Regions from separate parts of the Variovorax sp. H27-G14 genome, predicted to be linked through region 4. Evidence: predicted binding sites of a transcription regulator. Region 4 holds the regulator's gene; each other region holds the start of a gene.
The links. Region 4 encodes sigma-54, which starts transcription at its own class of promoters, with help from an activator protein. Its sites were predicted from a motif close to TGGCANGNAANCTGCTTT; they were not measured.
Positions count from the first base shown of each region.

Region 1 (3,861 bases), on a different contig from region 4:
TGACGATCAGGTCGGCCTGCGAAGCCACCGCCTGCGCAATGACTTGGTCGTGCACGGCGCCCTTGACGTTGTCGCACAGCAGCACGTCGGCGCTGACGCCTTGGGCGGCGGCCTGTGCGCGGCCTTCCTGCAGCAGGGCCTTGGCCTTGGCGCGCAGCTCGTCTAGCCAGTTGCCGGCATAGCCCGCATAGGCGTCCATGCCGAGCGCGAACGACAGCTCGTCGATCACATGCACAAGCTGCAATCGGCCGCCGGTGAGCTTGGCCAGGCGGATGGCTTCGGCCAGGCCGCGGCCGGAGGTCGAACTGCCGTCGACGGGAACAAGAATTCGCTGGTACATGGCATGCCTTCGAGAGAGGAGTGGCAACCAGTATCGGCAGCGACGCGGCATGCGGCCTTGACATCGATCAAGTGCGCGCGGCCCGCGCCCCGCGATGCTTGCGGCATGCAAGCCAAACCCCTCACGACCCACGCCGCCGTGCGCATCATTCGGCAGGAGCATGCCGCGCTGGCCGCGATGCTGCGCTCCATCGTCATGCTGCTGGAACAGCACCGCCACAAGGCCACGATGCCCGACTTCGCGGTGCTGCGGGCCATGCTGTTCTACGTCGACGAGTTCCCGGAGCAGCGGCACCACCGCAAGGAAACCGAGTTGCTTTTTCCCAAGCTGCGCGCCAGGACGCCCCTGTCGCGCGAGCTGATCGACAAGCTCGACGGCGACCACGCCTGGGGCGAACGCCGCATCCGCCACGTGGAGCACGCGCTGCTGGCTTTCGAGATGCTCGGCGAGCCACGCCGCGAGGCCTTCGAGACGGCCATGGGGCAGTACGTCGATTTCTACCTGGCGCACATGACCCTGGAAGAGCGCGAGATTCTTCCGCTGGCCGAGCGCGTGCTGACCGAGGCCGACTGGCGCGAGCTGGACGAGGCCTTTGCGCAGAACCGCGACCCGATGACGGGGCATGTGCCCGACCTGGCCTACAGCGCGCTGTTCACGCGCATCGTCAACAGCGTGCCGGCGCCCATCGGGTTGGGGCCGGCGGTTGGGCGATGAAGACGTGATCTTGAAAAAGTCATTTCGACATTTAAATGTCAATAAGACTGGTAATTGTGCAATGTCGTTGTGACGGTGATCGCCGCCAAGTCATTGATTCGAATGGAATTGCCAAACGGCACGCCAGTTGCAAAGGAATGGTTCCACCAACGACCCAGAGGTTCCATGATCACCGCAGCCCAACGCGCCATCGTCTCGTCCACCGTGCCCTTGCTCGAACAGGGCGGTGAAGCCCTGACGACGCATTTCTACAAGATGCTGCTGGCCGAGCACCCCGAGGTGCGCCCCTTCTTCAACGAGGCGCACCAGGCCAAGGGCGACCAGCCGCGCGCGCTGGCCAATGGCGTGCTCATGTACGCGAAGAACATCGACCGCCTGGAGGCCATGGGCCCGCTGGCCACGCAAATCGTCAACAAGCACGTGGCGCTGCAGGTGATGCCCGAGCACTACCCCATCGTCGGCGGTTGCCTGCTGCGCGCCATTCGCGACGTGCTGGGCGCCGACGTGGCGACCGACGAGGTCATCGACGCCTGGGCCGCCGCTTACGGGCAGCTGGCCGACATCCTCATCGGCGCCGAGCGCCAGCTGTACGACACACAGGCCGCGGCGCCGGGCGGCTGGCGCGGCACGCGCGACTTCACCGTGGCGCGCAAGGTGGCGGAGAGCGCGGAAATTGCCTCGTTCCATTTCGCGCCGGCCGATGGCGGCGCGCTGATGCATTTCGCGCCCGGCCAGTACATCGGCCTGCTGCTGCAGGTGGGCGGCAAGGACATTCGGCGCAACTACTCGCTGTCGGCCGCGCCCAACGGCGCCACCTACCGCATCAGCGTGAAGCGCGAGCCGGGCGGGGCGGCGTCCAACCACCTGCATGACGATGTGCAGGTGGGCGACACGCTGCGGCTGCTGCCGCCTTCGGGCGAATTCGTGCTGGCAGACAGCGACCGGCCAGTGGTGCTCATCAGCGGCGGCGTCGGCATCACGCCCACGCTGGCGATGCTCGAGCAGGCGCTGGCCACCGAGCGCGAGGTGGTGTTCATTCACTGCGCGCGCAATGGCGACGTGCACGCGTTTCGCGAGCAGATCGAAGCGGCTGCCGCGCGCCACCCCACGTTGCAGCGCTTCTATTGCTACGACGAGGTGAGCGATGCCACTGCGCCCGCGCCGCACGCGGTCGGCCGGCTCGACCTCGACCGCCTGACCGCGTGGCTGCCGGCGCACACGCGCGACGTCGATGCCTACTTTCTCGGGCCCAAGCCATTCATGCAGCAGGTGCGCCGTGGGTTGCGTGCGTGGGGCGTGCCGGAGGCGCAGTCGCGCTTCGAGTTTTTCGGGCCGGCGTCGGCGCTGGAGTGAGTTCGGCGGCAGGCAACAGACCCCCGGGTTTCAGGCCCGCGTCGCTCAGCCCCGCGTGATGCCCAGCCGCTTGGCCATGCGCGCGAGGTTGGCCGGGTCGATCTGCAGGGCGCGCGCGGCGGCGGCCCATTGGTTGTGCTGCTGCGCGAGCGCCTGCAGCACCATGCGGCGCTCCAGGTCTGCCACGGCGTCGCGCAGGCCGAGGCCCTGGGGGACCTGGGTGTTGACCTGGGCGTTGACCTGGGAAGTGTCGGTGGCCGTATCGGCGGAGTTTGCCGTGGCGCCCGCCGCGGCGACACCCAACCCCAGATCGTCCGCACCCAGCGTCAGAATGCGCGGCCGTTGCGCATGCCGCCCCAGTGCCTTCACCATGCTGCGGCCCAGCAGGTGCTCCAGCTCGCGCACATTGCCGGGCCAGTCGTAGGCCAGCAGCGCGGCCTGCGCAGAGGCATCGAGCCGCACCGCGCCCAGCCCCATGCGCGAACGCGCTTCTTCCAGAAAGAAACCGCCGATGGGCAGCACATCGCGCCCCCGCTCGCGCAGCGGCGGCACCAGCACCGGGTACACGCTCAGGCGGTGGTAGAAGTCGGCGCGCAGCCGGCCCGCACGCACCTCTTCGGCCAGGTTGCGGTTGCTGGCCGCGATGACGCGCACATCGACGCGGTGCTCCCGGTCGGAGCCCAGCCGCTGCAGATGGCCGCCCTGCAGCACGCGCAGCAGCTTGGCCTGCACCTGCAGCGGCAGCTCGGCCACTTCGTCCAGAAACAGCGTGCCGCCGTCGGCCAGCTCGAACTTGCCGCGCCGGTCGCCCACCGCGCCGGTGAAGGCGCCGCGCACATGGCCGAAAAGCTCGCTCTCGACCAGGTTGTCGGGCAGCGCCGCGCAGTTGATGCTGATCAGCGCGCGCTTCGAGCGCGCGGAGGCCGCGTGCAGCGCCTGCGCCACCAGCTCCTTGCCGGTGCCGGTCTCGCCCTGAATGAGCACGCACAGGTCGGTGGGACCGGCCAGCGCAATCTCTTTCATCAGCCGCTTGTGCGCGGCACTGTGGCCGACCAACTGGCGCGGGCCACGGTTGCTGTGACCCGCAGCCTGCGCGTAGCTGTCGGCGCGCAGGCGTTCGTCTTCCGCGCGCGCCGCCAGCCCGTGCATGCGCGTGGCCAGCGCGACCGTGGCGGCGGCCAGGCTGGCAAAGGCCTGCAGCACGTCGAGCGCCACGCGGGAGAAGCGGCCCACGTCCAGTGCATCGAGCGTCAGCAGGCCCCAGGGCCGGCCGTCGACCTGCAGCGCGCAGCCCATGCAGTCGTGCACCGGCAGGTGGCCCTGCACGCCGTCCACCAGGCCGTCGAAGGGGTCGGGCAGGCCGCAGTCGGCCGCAAAACGCACGGGGCCCGGCGCGGCCAGCAGTTGCATGAAGCGCGGATGCTCCGCCACGCGAAAACGCCGCCCCAGCGTGT
Region 1 covers NZ_JAYLVN010000023.1:17,379-21,239, forward strand. Annotated here, with positions in the region: gene VLK31_RS31730 (universal stress protein) at 1-340, opposite strand, end outside; gene VLK31_RS31735 (hemerythrin domain-containing protein) at 446-1,054, shown strand; gene hmpA (NO-inducible flavohemoprotein) at 1,220-2,407, shown strand; gene norR (nitric oxide reductase transcriptional regulator NorR) at 2,453-3,861, opposite strand, start outside.
Region 1: a site for sigma-54 is predicted at 1,171-1,188, ahead of hmpA (NO-inducible flavohemoprotein). Genes of this name have one in related genera too.

Region 2 (3,861 bases), on a different contig from region 4:
GCCGATCAGCGTGATGCCGAACGGCAGGCCGTCCGCGCGCAGGCTGCTGGGCACCGAGAGCGCGGCGTAGTCGAGCAGGTTGACGAAGTTGGTGTACGCGCCCAGGTTGCGGTTGAGCACCACCGGGTCGGCACGCATCTGCTCGCGGGTGTAGTGCGTGGGCGCGGTGGGCACCACCAGCACGTCGATGTGGCGCCACATGGGCTCGACCTTCTGCGCAATGGCGCGCAGGCGCGTCTGCGCGTCGAACACGTCGGCGGCGGTGTAGCCCTGGCCCTGGGCCAGGATGCCGCGCACGGGCTCGATGACGTCGTCGGCATGGGCGTCGAAGAACGCGCGCACGGCGGCGTAGCGCTCGGCGACCAGCGCGCTTTCGTACAGCAGCGCGGCGGCCTCGGCCAGCGGCGCGTAGGCAATGACGACGGGCGAGCCGCCCAGGGCCAGCAGCCGCGCGGTGGCGTCGTTGAAGGCCTGCTCGGCTGCGGCGTCGCCGAAGAAGCTCAGCGTGTCGGGCACGCCGAAATTGAAGTGCGCGGGAAGCGGCTTGCGGCGCAGCAGCGGCTCATGCGAGAAGTCGCGTGAATAGGGATCGCGCGCGTCGTGGCCGGCCGCGGCCAGCAGCACGTCGACGGCGGTGGCCACGGTGCGCGCGAAGATCGACACGCAGTCCGCGCTCTGCGCCGCGGGCACCACGCCGAACGCACTCAGCAGTCCGCGCGAGGGCTTCAGGCCGACGATGTTGTTGAGCCCGGCCGGCACGCGGCCCGAGCCGGCGGTGTCGGTGCCGAGCGCGAAGTCGACCTCGCCGGCCGCCACCAGGTAGGCCGAACCCGAGCTGGAGCCGCCCGACACGTAGCGCGCATCGAAGGCGTTGGGCACCTCGCCGTAGGGCGAGCGCGTGCCGTTCAGGCCGCAGGCGAACTGGTCGAGGTTGGTCTTGCCGGCCAGCGATGCACCGGCTTCGAGCAGGCGCTGCACCACGGCCGCATGGGCCGCGGGGTGCCGCTCGAAGGCCGGGCAGGCGGCGGTGGTGGGCACGCCGGCCACGTCGATGTTGTCCTTGACCGCAAAGCGCAGGCCGGCCAACGGCAACGCGAAACCGAGGGCATCGCCGGCCCGCGCGTCCACGACGGGCGAAGCGAATTTCGCGATCCAGGCGGCAGCGGGCGATCCGTTTTCTTCATGCACCATCATCAGGCATCCAAACTTGTGTACAAGTCGAGATGCAAGCTGCGTGCCAGCGGGAATGGGCCCTGGGGGGATCAGGTCAGTGGGGGATTTGCTCCTTCCCCTTCCTCAGGGCGGAAGCGCGAAGTCTTGCTCCCTCTCCCCCCGGGGAGAGGGTTGGGGTGAGGGTGTGCGGCCATCGAGGCTGCGCGATGTCGTGAGGCCGATGCGCCCTCACCCTGACCCTCTCCCAAAGGGAGAGGGAACAACACCTGGAACCGCGCCGTGAAACCGTGCCCTGAAGTCTTGCGTCCTCTTCCACTGGTGAGAGGAGGCAGAACCTCAGCTCTTCCTGGCGTCCCGATACAGCTTGTCCACCTTCGGCAGATTCGCCTCCAGCTTCGCAATACGGTCCGGCCCGCTCGGGTGCGTCGACAGAAAATTCAGCCCGCCCTGGTTCTTGGAGGCAGCCGCCATCTTCTGCCACAGCGACACCGACGCCTTCGGGTCGTAGCCCGCGCGCGCCGCCAGTTCCAGGCCCACCAAATCGGCCTCGGTCTCGTCGCCACGGCTGAACTTGAGCGTGATGAGCTGCGTGCCGGCGCGTGCCGCCATGTCGCCCACCTGCCCCAGGCCGAGCAACTGCGCACCGATGGACAGCGCCGCGCCCGTGCCCGCGCTCTTGGCCATCCGGGCGCGCGCATGCTCGCGCAGCGCATGGGCCATTTCGTGGCCCATCACCATGGCCACCTCGTCGTCGCTCAGCTTGAGCTGCTCGAGGATGCCGGTGAAAAACGCGATCTTGCCGCCGGGCATGCAGAAGGCGTTGATCTGCTTGCTGCCGATCAGGTTGACCTCCCACTTCCATTCGCGGGCACGCGCGTTCCACGGCGTGGCAAAGGGAATCAGGCGGCCGGCAATGGTGCGCAGGCGCTGCAACTGCGGGTTGCCGTCGTCGGCCAGCGCACCCTTGGCACGGGCCTGCTCGAGCAACTGGCCGTACTGCTGCACGCCGGCCGCCTCGATCTTGTCGGCCGGCACCAGGTTGCGCGCCATCGAGGCGTTGCCCACGTTGACCTGCGCCAGCGCCGCCCCGCTCAAGGCCGTGCCGGCCACGCCAGCAGCGGCCAGCAGAAAGGCCCGCCGGGGGTTCCAGGGCGACGCCGCAGCCGACGCGGTGAGTTCAGGGCGATCGCATCGTGTGCACATAGGGGCCGGATCATAGGAACAAATGACGACAGACGGCGCCCCGATGACCCCCGTCACTCATGGACAATCCCACACCCATGTCCGCATCGCCTGCAGAAACCCCTACCCCCTCCTCGACGTCATCCACGTCCACCCCGCCCTCCCTGCCGTGGCGCGACGCGCTCAAGGTCTACCTGGAGCCCGCCACGCTGCGCATGCTGGCGCTGGGCTTCTCGGCCGGGCTGCCGCTGCTGCTGGTGCTGGGCACGCTGAGCTTCCGGCTGCGCGAGGCGGGCATCGACCGCACCACCATCGGCTACCTGAGCTGGGTCGGGCTGGCCTATGGCTTCAAGTGGGTGTGGGCGCCGCTGGTCGACCGGCTGCCGCTGCCGCCGCTCACCACGCTGCTGGGGCGCCGGCGCGGCTGGCTGCTGCTGGCGCAGGGCGTGGTCATCGTGGGGCTGGTCGGCATGGCCATGAACGACCCGCGCCTGGGGCTGAAGCCATTGATATGGTGCGCGCTGCTGGTGGCCTTCGGCTCGGCCACGCAGGACATTGCGCTGGACGCCTTTCGCATCGAGTCGGCCGAATCGCGCAAGCAGGCCGCGCTGGCCGCCGCCTATCAAACGGGCTACCGGCTGGCGATGATCTGGGCCGGCGCCGGCGTGCTGTGGGTCGCGGCCTGGGCCGAGGTGGCGCCCGCCGTGGCGGCCACCGGCGTGGCGGCGTACCAGAACGGCGCCTGGAAGACGGCCTACCTGGTGATGGCCGCCTCGATGGCCGTGGGCGTGGTCACCGTGCTGCTCTCGCCGGAGCCGGTGCGGCGCGTGCTGCCCAAGGCGAAGAACGCGGCCGAATGGCTGCAGGTTGCGCTGGTCGAGCCCTTTGCCGACTTCATTCGCCGCTACAAGTGGCAGGCCGCGCTGATCCTCTCGCTCATTGCCATCTACCGCATCAGCGACGTGGTGATGGGCATCATGGCCAACCCGTTCTATGTGGACATGGGCTTCACCAAGGACGAGGTGGCCACGGTCAGCAAGATCTACGGCGTGGTCATGACGCTGGTGGGCGCCTTCGTGGGCGGCGTGCTGTCGATGCGCCTGGGCGTGATGCGCGTGCTGATGCTGGGCGCGGTGCTGAGCGCGGCCAGCAACCTGCTGTTCGCCTGGCTGGCCTCGCGCGGGCACGACCTGACCGCGCTGATCGCCGTGGTGTCGGCCGACAACCTGGCCGGCGGCATCGCCTCGGCGGCCTTCATCGCCTACCTGTCGAGCCTGACCAACATCAGCTACTCGGCCACGCAGTACGCGCTGTTCAGCTCGCTGATGCTGCTGCTGCCCAAGTTCATTGCCGGCTATTCCGGCGTGTTTGTCGACGCCTACGGCTACAGCACCTTCTTCATTGCCACCGCCGTGCTGGGCGTGCCGGTGCTGGTACTGGTGGCGCTGGCCGCGCGGCTCACCAACACCCGGCCCGCGGACCCGCCCTAGGGGCAATGGCGTCTTG
Region 2 covers NZ_JAYLVN010000030.1:10,530-14,390, forward strand. Annotated here, with positions in the region: gene atzF (allophanate hydrolase) at 1-1,194, opposite strand, end outside; gene VLK31_RS34070 (M48 family metallopeptidase) at 1,510-2,376, opposite strand; gene VLK31_RS34075 (AmpG family muropeptide MFS transporter) at 2,436-3,845, shown strand.
Region 2: a site for sigma-54 is predicted at 1,223-1,240, ahead of atzF (allophanate hydrolase). Genes of this name have one in related genera too.

Region 3 (3,861 bases), on a different contig from region 4:
AGTTCGGCTTAAGCCCACAAGAAGAAAGTGTCAGTAAAGGTACTTTTTGACTTTGAACATGCTCCCTATTCACAATAGGGCCGCATAACGTCACATCATGTGACGTTTTCTTAGTACTTTCTTCTTCGTGGGCGTCTCGTGAACGCATCGAGTCCATGACGGTGCGTGTCGGGTGCCCTCTCACGGCACCATGAACACACACCTGCAACCCGCGAACCCCAACGAACAGTCCGACACGCTCCTGATCTTTCTGCCAGGCGCGTACCTCAAGCCCGACGAGTTCGAGCGAGAGGGATTCATCAGCGCGGTGCGGGAGCGTCACCTGGCGGCCGATTCGCTGCTGGTCGACGCCGACGTGTCGTACTACTACGAGCAGACACTGAGCGACCGCCTGCACACCGACGTCATCGAGCCCCAACGCGCCAAGGGCTACAAGTCGATCTGGCTCGTGGGTATTTCGATTGGCGGCTTCGGCGCGCTGATTCATGAACTGGCCAGGCCCGGTTCGGTGGACGGCATCGTGGCGCTGGCGCCCTATCTGGGGCGCCGCGTGCTCGGCGCGGAGATCAAGAAAGCCGGCGGCCTTCGCACGTGGCAGGCACCTACCGGCCCGCAGCCCGACGAAGAACCCGACCGCAAGCTATGGCCCTTCTTCCAGCAGTACCTGAAGGACCAGCCCGTGAAGAACCTGCCGCCGCTGTACCTGGGTTTTGGCCTGGAAGACCGCTTCGTCAACAACCACAAGCTGCTGGCCGACGCCCTGCCCTCGGGCCAGGTGTTCACCACCGAAGGCGGCCACGACTGGCCGCAATGGCGCCAGCTGTGGCGCAACATGCTCGACGTGCTGCCGCTGCCGTCGCTCGGCCGCGCGCGTCAACCCCAGCCGCAACCCCAACCCCAACCGGTCACGCAGTCTCTGGTAGTGCCCCTTCGGCCGACAGCGACGCCATGGGCCATCGCGGCTTGACGTCGAAGGCATAGCGCTCGCTGGCCTGCGACAGACCCGACTGCAGTCGCATGGCCGCGGCCATGGCAATCATGGCGCCGTTGTCGGTGCACAGGTGCAGCTCGGGGTAGTGCACCCGCACATTGCGCTTGGCGCAGGCGGCATTCAGCTGCTCGCGCAGGTTCTTGTTGGCCCCCACCCCGCCCGCCACCACCAGGCGCTGCAGCCCGGTCTGCGAGAGCGCGGCAAGCGACTTCTTCAGCAGCACCTCGACGATGGCCGCCTGCGTGGACGCGGCCAGGTCGGCCTTGTTCGCTTCGAGCTGGTCGCCGAGCTTCTTGGCCTGCGTGAGCACGGCCGTCTTCAGGCCGGCAAAGGAAAAGTCGAGGTCGCCGCTGTGCAGCAATGGGCGCGGCAGCTTGAAGGCGGTGGCATTGCCCTCTTCGGCCAGCTTGGCAAGCCACGGGCCGCCGGGGTACGGCAGGCCCATGAGCTTGGCGCTCTTGTCGAAGGCCTCGCCGGCCGCGTCGTCGATGGTTTCGCCGAGCAGCGCGTAGCGCCCCACGCCGTCGACACGCATCAGCTGCGTATGGCCGCCCGACACCAGCAGCGCCACGAACGGAAACTCCGGCGGGTCGGCACTCAGGAACGGCGACAGCAGGTGCCCTTCGAGGTGATGCACGCCCAGCACCGGCTTGCCCAGTGCCACGCCCAGAGCGCAGGCCACGCCGGCCCCCACCAGCAGCGCACCGGCCAGGCCGGGGCCGCGCGTGTAGGCCACCACGTCGATCTCGGCCAGCGAGCGGCCGGCCTCGGCCATGACGGCCTCGGTGAGCGGCAGCACGCGGCGGATGTGGTCGCGGCTGGCCAGTTCGGGCACCACGCCGCCGTAGGCCTGGTGCATGGCGATCTGGCTGTGCAGCGCGTGCGAACGCAGCAGCGGCAGCGCGTCGCCGAACGACTCGACCAGCGCCACGCCGGTTTCATCGCAGGATGATTCGATTCCCAACAAGAGCATGCCGCCGAGTGTAGGTGGCGCCCGCCGCACCCGCCCGCCAAGGGGCAAGCAGCGTGACCTGGCCTGGCCCGGCACCGCGGTGGGGCACGGATGTTGCAGGCACACTGGGGCACACCCTTGCGCCCCACCATGACATCCGGACTGAACTTCCTCATTGCCGCCCGCCGCTGCGAAATCGACGAGCTCGACCAGCTTGCGCGCACCAGCGAACTGGTGGGCGTGATCGGCCGCCTGGTGCACGCGCTGCAGCGAGAGCGCGGCATGTCGAACATCTTTCTTGCCACGCGCGGCAGCCGCTTCGCCGAGCAACGCGGCCCGCAGATCGCCGAGTGCCTGGCGCTCGAGCAGGCGGTGCGCGCGGGGTTCGACCAGCTCGAAACCGACAGCCACGGCGGCGCGGGCGCGGGCAACGGCGCGCGCCTGTTCAGCCGCATCGCGTTCGTGCTGCCGGGGCTGGACGCCCTCCCCGCCCTGCGCAAGCGGGTCGACGCGCTCGCGCTGAAGCCCGCCCAAGCCGTGGCCGCCTTCGCCAAGCTGGTTTCGGGGCTGCTGTCGGTGGTGTTCGAGGCGGCCGACGGCGCCAACGACCCTGAAATTTCGCGCCTGCTGGTGGCCATGTTCAACTTCATGCAGGGCAAGGAATTCGCCGGCCAGGAACGTGCCTTTGGCGCCGCGGCGCTGGCGCTGGGCAGCAGCGATGACGCGCAGCGCCTGCACTGGCTGCACCTCATCGAATCGCAGGAGCGCTGCTTCCAGGTCTTCACCGAGTTCTCGGGCGACGCCGTGCTCGCCCTCTGGCGCGACAGCCAGCCCGACGCCTTGCTGGCCGAGCTCGAGCGCATGCGCCGGCGCGGCGCCACCTCCGGCCCGACCGATGCCGCGCTGAGCCAGGCCTGGTTCGACTGCTGCACCCGGCGCATCGACGCCATGAAAACAGTGGAGGACCGCCTGGCCGCCGACCTGCGCGCGCTGTGCGAACGCAAGACCGCGCAGGCGCGCAGCGAACTGCAGGACTACCAGCGGCTGCTCGACACACTGGTGCCGCAGGTCGGCGCACTGTTCTTCGACGACGCCGACGCCCAGGCCGCCGCGCCCGCGCAGTTCGGGCGGCACCTGGAGCGCTCGGTGCTCGACATGGTTCACGAGCAGTCACACCGGCTGCAGGCCATGAGCGACGAGCTGGAGACCGTGCGCGCTTCGCTCAACGAACGCAAGATCGTCGAGCGCGCCAAGGGCCTGTTGATGGCGCACCGCCGCCTCAGCGAGGAAGAGGCGCACAAGATGCTGCGCCAGACCGCCATGAACCAGAACCGGCGACTGGTCGACGTGGCCGAGTCGATGCTTGCCATGGCCGACTACCTGCCCATGCCGGAGCGCACCCCAACGCGTTGATGCCGCACGCCGAGGCGCCGGGCGGCTCGACTTGGTGCGGTGCACAACAAGCGTGCCCGCGGCGGTTGGCATGCCATTCGGGCCGCTTGCCCGCATCGCCGGGTCGCACCACGCTCCGTTTTTGGTAGCACTCAAGCACCCGACAAAGCTGGCACACCGTTTGCAAGCGATCAGCCCATAGACCCCCCAATGGGTCTTCAGGCAGGCGGCACCCAATGGCGGGTGCTTTCCACCTACCGGACAAAGGCGTCCCCATCCCGCAAGGGCTCGTTTTCGAGCAGCTCCTGCGCGGTGCGGACGCCTTTTCGTTTTTGTCTTTTTGTTTCTGCCTTCTTGTTTGTTCGCCTTCAACCGGAGCCCCGCCCCATGACCGATCCGCTCACAGCCCGCCTCAGCCGACGCCGCGTATTGCAAGCCGCCGCCATCGGCGCCGTGGGCATCGACCCCGCCCTGCGCGCGGCCGTCTGGGCCCAAGGCTCCGACAAGCCCGAGAAGCAGGAAGTGA
Region 3 covers NZ_JAYLVN010000027.1:25,961-29,821, reverse strand. Annotated here, with positions in the region: gene VLK31_RS33255 (Hsp20/alpha crystallin family protein) at 1-2, shown strand, start outside; gene VLK31_RS33250 (alpha/beta hydrolase-fold protein) at 191-967, shown strand; gene tsaD (tRNA (adenosine(37)-N6)-threonylcarbamoyltransferase complex transferase subunit TsaD) at 906-1,964, opposite strand; gene VLK31_RS33240 (nitrate- and nitrite sensing domain-containing protein) at 2,094-3,356, shown strand; gene VLK31_RS33235 (CmpA/NrtA family ABC transporter substrate-binding protein) at 3,723-3,861, shown strand, end outside.
Region 3: a site for sigma-54 is predicted at 2,047-2,064, ahead of VLK31_RS33240 (nitrate- and nitrite sensing domain-containing protein). Genes of this name have one in related genera too.

Region 4 (3,861 bases):
CGACGTAGAAGCCAAGCAGCGCCTGTACTACGCGCTGGAAGCCATGGGCAAGGTTGACGAATACCAGCCGAAGGTGTTCAACGCGATCCACGCGCAGCGCCAGAACGTGAACGGCGACGCCAACATCATTGCCTGGGCCGCGGCCAACGGCCTGGACGGCGCCAAGTTCAAGGAAACCTTCACCTCGTTCAGCGTGGCCAGCAAGGCCAAGCGCGCCACGCAGATGACCGACGCCTACAAGGTGGCCGGCGTTCCCGCGATGGCCGTGGCCGGGCGCTGGTATGTGGACGGCGAGACCGCCGGCAACATGACCAAGGTGCTGCAGGTTGTGAACTACCTGGTCGGCGAAGCGAAAAAAGGCTGACCCGACCCCCTTGCAGGGGGCAATGCCAGCAGCCGGGCAAAGCGCGGTTGCGCGGCAGTCCTGGAAGGGAAAGAGTGGCCCGCTTCGGCGGGCTTTTTCATCTGTGCGTGTGGGGCTGATGCAATCAGCCGCATACAATGCCGAGCAAGTTTCGTGCCTCTATGAAATTGCATTCTTACCCCACCACTCCCCTCCTGCATCGCCTTGGCCGCATGGCCGCCGCCGCGTTCTTGCTGGCCGGCCTCGCCTCTGGCGCGCTGGCCGAAACCGCCGACCGCACCAAGCCGATGAACATCGAGTCGGACGCCATGCGTTACGACGACCTCAAACAGACCAGCGTGTTCACCGGCAACGTGCTGGTCACCAAGGGCACCATCATCATTCGCGGCGCGCGCATGGACGTGCGCCAGGATGCCGAGGGCTACCAGTACGGCGTGGTCACGGCGGCGCCCGGCAAGCGCGCGTACTACAAGCAGAAGCGCAACGCGCCCGACGAGTGGATCGAGGGCGAGTCTGAAGTCATCGAGTACGACAGCCGCGCCGACAACGTCAAGTTCATCCGCAACGCCGTCATGCGCCGCCTGCTGGGCGCCACGCCCAACGACGAGAGCCAGGGCGCGCTGATCGTCTACGACCAGAGCAACGACACCTACACGGTCAACGGTTCCACCGTGCCGTCGAACACCGCCGTCAACGCGTCCGCCCCGGGCGGTCGCGTGAAGACCATCCTGACCCCCAAGGCCGCGACCGCGCCCGGTGCCGCGGGTGCAGCGGCCCCGGCCGGCACCAAGGCGCCGCCGACGGCACCCACTCCGGCGCCCGGCAAGGGCCTGCGCCAGAGCACCACGCTCAGTGACGAGGGAGAAACCCGCAAGTGATCGAAACCGCTGGAACGCACGACGCCAATGGCACGCCGGGCAGCCGCCTGGTCGCACGCGGCCTGAAGAAGAGCTACGGCAGCCGCACGGTAGTGAAAGACGTCTCGCTGGACGTGCAAAAGGGCGAAGTCGTCGGGCTGCTCGGGCCGAATGGCGCGGGCAAGACCACGTCGTTCTACATGATCGTGGGGCTGGTGCGCGCCGATGCGGGCGACATCACCATCGACGGCGAGCCGATCGCCCACATGCCGATCCACCGCCGTGCCCGCATGGGCCTGAGCTACCTGCCGCAGGAAGCCTCGATCTTTCGCAAGCTCACGGTCGAGGAAAACGTGCGCGCCGTGCTCGAGCTGCAAAGCGAGCCCGACGGCAACGGCAAGATGGCGCCGCTGTCCAAGCAGCACATCGAAGAGCGCTTGACCGAGCTGCTGGCCGACCTGCGGGTCGATCACCTGCGCGATTCGCCGGCGCTGGCGCTGTCGGGCGGCGAGCGCCGCCGCGTGGAGATTGCGCGCGCGCTGGCAACCCAGCCGCGCTTCATCCTGCTGGACGAGCCCTTTGCCGGCATCGACCCGATAGCGGTGATCGAGATCCAGCGGATCATCAGTTTCCTGAAGGAACGTGGCATCGGCGTGCTCATTACCGACCACAACGTGCGTGAGACGCTGGGCATCTGCGACCACGCGTTCATCATCAGCGACGGACATGTGCTGGCACAAGGCACACCCTCGGAGATCGTCGACAACGCCGAAGTACGCCGGGTGTACTTGGGCGAACACTTCCGCATGTAACGGAGGGTCGGGTTCTCAATGAAGCAAGGGCTGTCCCTTCGCGTCTCTCAACATCTGGCATTGACGCCCCAGCTCCAGCAGTCGATTCGGCTGCTGCAGCTCTCCACGCTCGAACTGAGCCAGGAGGTGGAGCAGATGCTGGACGAGAACCCGTTCCTGGAGCGCACCGCGGAAGAAGCGGCGCGCGAGGAGTTCGGCCTTGATGCTGCCGACGCGCCGGTGCCGCGCGACGACGCAGGAGGCAGCGGTGACGGCGACGGCGGCAGTGGCGGTGAAGGAGGCGAAAGCGACTTCACGCCCCCCTCCGCCAGCACCAGCACCACGTCGAGTGAAACCAGCACCGCCAGCACGGAGTCCGACGGCCCGGCCGCTGAAATCACCGAGCGCGAGCCCGACTGGGAAGGCGACGGCACCGTCGACATGGCCGCGCCCGACGACAGCGAATGGGGCAGCGACGCCCCCGCGCGCCAGAACAACCTGGGTGACGACGAACGCGCCGACGCCACCGAGCTCGCGCGCAGCCAGGAGTCGTTGCAGTCGTTTTTGCACCGCCAGGCGCTGAGCCTGCGGCTGACCGAGAACGACAGCGCCGCGCTGCGCTTCCTGATCGAATCGCTCAACGACGACGGCTACCTCGAAGACTCGCTGCCCGCGCTGGCCTCCGGCCTGGCCGGCGACGACAACGACCAGTTCGACGACCTGGTGCACCACTTTCAGGTGGCGCTGGGCCTGCTGCAGAGCCTGGAGCCGGTGGGCGTGGGGGCGCGCGACCTGGGCGAATGCCTGGGCATCCAGCTGCGCGCCCTGGCCAGCGAGAGCGAGACCGAGCAGTGCGCACTGGTGCGCAAGACCGCCCTGGCCGTGTGCAAGCAACCGATGGAGCTGCTGGCGCGGCGCGACTTCAAGCGCCTGGCCACGCTCACCCGCACCAACGAGGAGCTGGTGCGCTCGGCGCTGCAGATCATTGCGCGGCTGGAGCCCAAGCCGGGCCGGCGCTTCGTGGACGTGGAGCGCAACATCGTCATCCCCGACGTGATCGTCACCAAGACCGGCCGCGGCACCAACATCAAGTTCCGCGTCATGCTGAATCCGGAGGTCATGCCGCGCCTGCGCGTGCACGACATCTACGCCGGCGCGCTGAAGGCGCACAAGGGCGAAGGCAGCCAGGCGCTGTCGCAGCGGCTGCAGGAGGCGCGCTGGTTCATCAAGAACATTCAGCAGCGCTTCGACACCATCCTGCGCGTGAGCAACGCCATCGTGGAGCGGCAGAAGAGCTACTTCGTGCACGGCGAACTTGCCATGCGCCCCCTGGTGCTGCGCGAGATTGCCGACGAGCTGGGCCTGCACGAGTCGACCATCTCGCGCGTGACCACAGCCAAGTACATGTCCACGCCGTTCGGCACGGTCGAGCTGAAGTACTTCTTCGGCTCGGCGCTGGGCACCGAGACCGGCGGCAATGCGTCGAGCACCGCGGTGCGCGCGCTCATCAAGCAGTTCGTCAGTTCTGAAAGCATCAAGAAGCCGCTGTCGGACAGCCAGATCTCCGAGATGCTGAAGGAGCAGGGCATCGAATGCGCGCGCCGCACCGTGGCCAAGTACCGCGAAGCACTGCGCATTGCACCAGCCAATCTGCGCAAAGCGCTCTAACCAGGCACACCCCCAGGCCATGCGCACTTCGTGTCGCTTCGCCAACTCCCTTGCAGGGGCCAACACCTGCGGCCCGGCAGAGCCGGTTCCGCGGTGTTTCCCGCCACCGGTGGAATGGCCCCGCTGGTTGTCGGCGTTGCTCGCCTTGGTGGCCGTTCTGCTGTTTGCCGGCTGCGCCACC
Region 4 covers NZ_JAYLVN010000028.1:42,301-46,161, forward strand. Annotated here, with positions in the region: gene VLK31_RS33635 (thiol:disulfide interchange protein DsbA/DsbL) at 1-364, shown strand, start outside; gene lptA (lipopolysaccharide transport periplasmic protein LptA) at 526-1,242, shown strand; gene lptB (LPS export ABC transporter ATP-binding protein) at 1,239-2,033, shown strand; gene rpoN (RNA polymerase factor sigma-54) at 2,052-3,680, shown strand; gene VLK31_RS33655 (phospholipase D family protein) at 3,700-3,861, shown strand, end outside.